2 regions of the Jeotgalicoccus sp. FSL K6-3177 genome follow, and region 2 is predicted to be linked to the other one. Evidence: predicted binding sites of a transcription regulator. Region 2 holds the regulator's gene; the other holds the start of a gene.

Region 1 (2,409 bases), 780 kb from region 2:
TCTTTTGCGCCGCAGCTTCCACACTGACGATGGTAACGAGCTTTCAAAAGATTAAATTCTCCACATTTTCCGCAGTACAGCCCTTTACGTAGTCTGTCTATATCAGTCTGCGTTTTAAAATACATATTTTCACCGATGTTGTTCTCGATTAGCTTTACAATTGCTTCTGCCCTTGCACCAATATTTCCATACCGGAAACTCCGGAAATATTTTTTCAAGTTGGAACGCACCACAATTTTCCCCCATACCTTATCGTCATCCGTTGTCATTCTGAAGTCATCATTCGGAAAAACAACTTTCCCGCTTACATCAAATGCCGGTCCTCTGCCTTCACTGAGTTTCAACAGTTTATTTACCGCTCGGGTTATCTGCGTAATTCCGTCATCCGATAATCGACGTGAACCGTTGAACCACTGTCCCTTCTCATACCGGTAGTCACCGCAATAATTTTTAATTTCATTCACAACTGCACCACTGTCACTAACTATAATACTGTCGTACTGTGCCAGGGAGTTTTCTATTTTCAGATAAACATCTCTAAAAATGTATACATGTTCATGTCCGACTGAATTAAATATTTCATCATATAAAGTTTCTCCTTCATAACCACGTTCAGCCATTTTCATCTTAATCTTATCTTCCGAACCCAAAACCATCCTCCTGCTCAATGCCCGATAATGCAAAAGAACCGGCGGTGTGTTTCTGCTGTTTAAATACATATAATTTCCTCCTTTTAAAAAAGATCCTTCTACCCTATATATAGGCGAAAAAGCCGTTTTTCTTTTAAAAAAGTTACTTAAACACAAAAATAGCAAAACTGGTTTACTTTTTACACAAACATACCTACTTTTTACATTTTATCCTAACGGAAAAACTCTCCTTAAACTGAGGTCTCCCAAACATTTTTGACAACAAAAAAACCGGAACCTTCCCAGTCCCGGTGTCTCCCACAAATCTATTCTAATATTCTCATCAGCACGCTCGTTTTGCCTTCCTGCAGATATTTTTTAGAACATTCATCCCTGATGTCATATTCCAGTTCGTTCAATGCATTGCCGAATGACATTTCATCTATCCAGTTTGTCAGATCGGCCTGATCGTAACACGATGGAGCGACGATTTCCTTATTCGTATGATCGACAATAACGCGTGTTGTGCCGCTTGTTTTATCTACTAACGGGAGCAGCAGTACAGCAAGTACAATTACTGTAATAATCCCCCATACTATTTTCTTTCTCATCTGATTTCCTCACTTACTTTTTATATCCTCTTTAACTTACCATAAATCTGCAGCTTGAAAAATCGAACGTATGTTCGTATAATAAAAACTAAGAGTCAGGAAAGAAGGGATTTGTTATGAAGTTCCGCAGCTATCCTTCTGAAAATTCACAAGGTGATATACCCGAGGGGCGCGGTATGGTTAAGTGGGCGCCGTTTGCAACTATGCCCGAACAGTTTGAAAATGTCGGCAGACTGATGGACAGCCAGTCGAAAATCAAACGTCCTGTATTGTCGGATGACCGGCTGGATGAGATTGAACACATTCTGAAATATGCAGTGAAAGAAAGGCTGCCGGTAAGAGTCGACTACTATTACGACGGAGGCCGCTTCAGTATTTCTCTTCATATTATAAAAATAGACCAATGGAGCATGATGCTCATTGGTCAAATTTACGATACTGAAGACTTCATTTTCGTGCCGTTTATCGATATATTGGATATATTTATATTACCCGCGGGCTAATCTTATTTTTCTAAGAATAATACCGGCTCTTTCTGATGTTCTGTTGCTTTCACAAGATGATATGCGAGGACTGTCGTTGTAATGGCACCAATTCCCCCCGGTACCGGTGTAATGAATGAGGCTTTGTCTTTTACAGCTTCATAGTTTACATCTCCGACCATCTTGCCATCTTCTGTAAAGTTAATACCGACATCGATAACGATGGCGCCGTCTTTAACGTGCTCCTCATCAATCAGGTTAATTGCACCGGCCGCGCTGACAATCACATCAGCATTTTTACATTTTTCAACAAGATTGTCAGTGTAAAGGTTGCAGGTTGTTACCGTTGCTTCCCTGTTCATCATTAATAATGATAAAGGTTTTCCGACCACTGCGCTTGCACCAACAACTGTAACGTTCTTGCCTTTTAAATCAACTTCATAATAATCGAGCATATTCATAACTGCTGCTGGTGTACACGGTTCCAGGCGATCCGGATCGTTTGTCAGTACTTTGCCGAGATTTGATGCTTTCATACCGTCGATATCTTTAAACGAGTTCATAATTTCAGCAACGCGTTTCATAGGAATATGTTTTGGCAGCGGCTGCAGCAGCAGAATACCGTGAATTGCGTAGTCTTCATTTATTTCTCTGAATTTAGTTAAAAATACTTTTGTCGAAACATCT
Region 2 (2,409 bases):
TACAATCAGCTTGTTCAGCCCGAGGTGGCCTGCAAGTGATGCCGCTTCGTGCGAAATCCCTTCCATCAGGTCGCCGTCTGAAGCAAGCACATAAGTATAGTGGTCAACCACTTTATGGTCGTCTGTATTAAATACAGAATTCAGGTGTGTTTCCGCCATTGCCATACCGACACTCATAGCGAATCCCTGCCCAAGCGGACCTGTAGTAATTTCTACACCGTCCGTATGTTTAAACTCAGGGTGTCCTGGTGTTTTGGATTCGTACTGTCTGAATTCCTTTAAGTCATCCATTTCAAGAATGCCTGAAAGATGAAGCAGGCTGTAAATTAACATTGAGCCGTGGCCTGCGCTCAGCACGAAACGGTCTCTGTTAAACCAGTCGACATTTTTCGGGTTAAAATTTAAATGTTTTTGCCACAGTACATACGCCATCGGCGCAGCACCCATCGGCAGACCCGGGTGGCCTGAATTTGCTTTTTCAATTGCATCAATACTTAAAGAACGAATTGTATTGACCGCTAATAAGTCAGTCTTATCAAATGACATTTACTTTCGACTCCTTTAATTCTCTTCATTATTATTTTTATCTTTGTTGCGTAATGCCTTAACTTTGTCAGGGGTAACATCTTTACCTTCCGAATCAATCACTTTAGTGTTTTTAATCTGTTTCTTAAAAGAACTTCTAAAGTTGGATAAATATTCTTCTCTCAGACCGGTCAGCTCTTTAAGTTCCGCTTCAGATATTTTATCTTCACGCTTTAACTTTGCCAGCTGGTTGAGACGCTGTAATTTTTGATCGTCTAACATGAGCTCCACCCTTTCCAATATAATTTACCATAAAAAAGGTGCGGAAACCAAATGGTCCCGCACTTTAATAGATAATATATACACTAATTACTTAATTTCTGCTGGAAACGTCATAATTAACCCGTTCCGTCAGTGTCCCGCTGCTGATAAAACCGTTTGCCGGCCGTTTTTCTTCAGCTGTTTTATCTTCCGCCTCTTCAGGTTCATCAATTGACGAAGCCGATACTGTACCGTTCGCTTCTTGTTCGATTGTTTGATCATCTGCATTTTCTGAAAATGCAGTATTTTCATGAGAATGTACGTTCTCCGCATAATCAGGTTCAACCATATTAAAACTATATAAAAGCCCGAAGCTTAGCATTACCGCGAATAATCCTGTGAGCGTCTTGAAATCTTTCATTGTCATTAATATTCACTCCTAAGAACAAATGTTTGTAATAACAATATAACAGAACACCTGTTCGCAGTCAATATAAATACGAACAAATGTTTGTAAGTGATTACACTATATGATAAAATTTAATTAATATAAGGCTGGAGGTAAAATTATGAAAGATTTAACAGACAGACAAAAAGATATTTTTCAATATATAAAACGCAGCGTAAATGATAAAGGCTATCCGCCGAGTGTCCGCGAAATCGGCAATGCCGTCGGACTCCAGTCGAGTTCAACGGTTCACGGCCATCTGGCAAAACTTGAAACTAAAGGCTATATTAAACGCGACCCGACAAAACCCCGCGCCATCGAAATCGTTCAGGCATCCGATGACAATGCTTCACCGGTCATTCATGTGCCGGTGCTCGGTAAAGTTACAGCAGGTCTGCCTATTACAGCCGTAGAAAACGTCGAAGAGTACTTCCCTCTGCCCGAACACTTTACGGCAAATCATAACAGTGAAATTTTCCTCTTGAATGTCGCCGGCGACAGTATGATCGATGCCGGTATACACGACGGCGACCGGGTCATCGTGCGCAAACAGAACATCGCGTACAACGGTGAAATTATCGTCGCCATGACAGAAGACGACGAAGCAACTGTTAAACGCTTCTATAAAGAAAAAGGCTACTACCGCCTGCAGCCGGAAAACACTTCGATGGAACCAATCTACCTCGATAACGTTATCGTCCTCGGTAAAGTTGTCGGTCTGTTCAGAGAATTTGTTTAATATAATATTAATTTTGACCGTCCTGGACTTTGTTCGGGGCGTTTTTTTGTGCTGGGCGGGAGGCGCTTGCGTATGCATGAGAGTGTGTCATGTATATGTATCGTGATTTGCGTATGCATGAGAGTACGTCATGTATATGTATTTTGAATTTCGTATACATGAGAGTGTGTCATGACTATGTATCGTGGAATGCATATACATGAGCTGCCGTCATGACTATGTATCGTGATTTGCATATGCATGAGCTGTCGTCATGACTACGTATCGTGGAATGCGTATGCATGAGCTGCCGTCATGACTACGTATCGTGGAATGCGTATGCATGAGCTGCCGTCATGACTATGTATCGTGGAATGCGTATACATGACGGAGTAACTAACGACACCTTCACTTTTTTCATCACCAAAAATTAAATCGTCCCATTGTGATTCTCTCA

The links. Region 2 encodes LexA, which represses DNA repair genes until DNA is damaged. Its sites were predicted from a motif close to CGAACATATGTTCG; they were not measured.
Region 1: the regulator LexA is predicted to act here: its motif matches at 1,304-1,317, upstream of MHH58_RS09485 (YolD-like family protein).

Annotation. Positions count from the first base shown of each region.
Region 1 is NZ_JBBOSK010000001.1:1,869,783-1,872,191, forward strand. It holds gene MHH58_RS09475 (nuclease-related domain-containing protein) at 1-719, opposite strand, end outside; gene MHH58_RS09480 (alpha-amylase) at 956-1,240, opposite strand; gene MHH58_RS09485 (YolD-like family protein) at 1,357-1,743, shown strand; gene MHH58_RS09490 (bifunctional 5,10-methylenetetrahydrofolate dehydrogenase/5,10-methenyltetrahydrofolate cyclohydrolase) at 1,746-2,409, opposite strand, start outside.
Region 2 is NZ_JBBOSK010000001.1:1,085,351-1,087,759, reverse strand. It holds gene tkt (transketolase) at 1-546, opposite strand, end outside; gene MHH58_RS05345 (DUF896 domain-containing protein) at 562-807, opposite strand; gene MHH58_RS05340 (hypothetical protein) at 899-1,213, opposite strand; gene lexA (transcriptional repressor LexA) at 1,356-1,973, shown strand.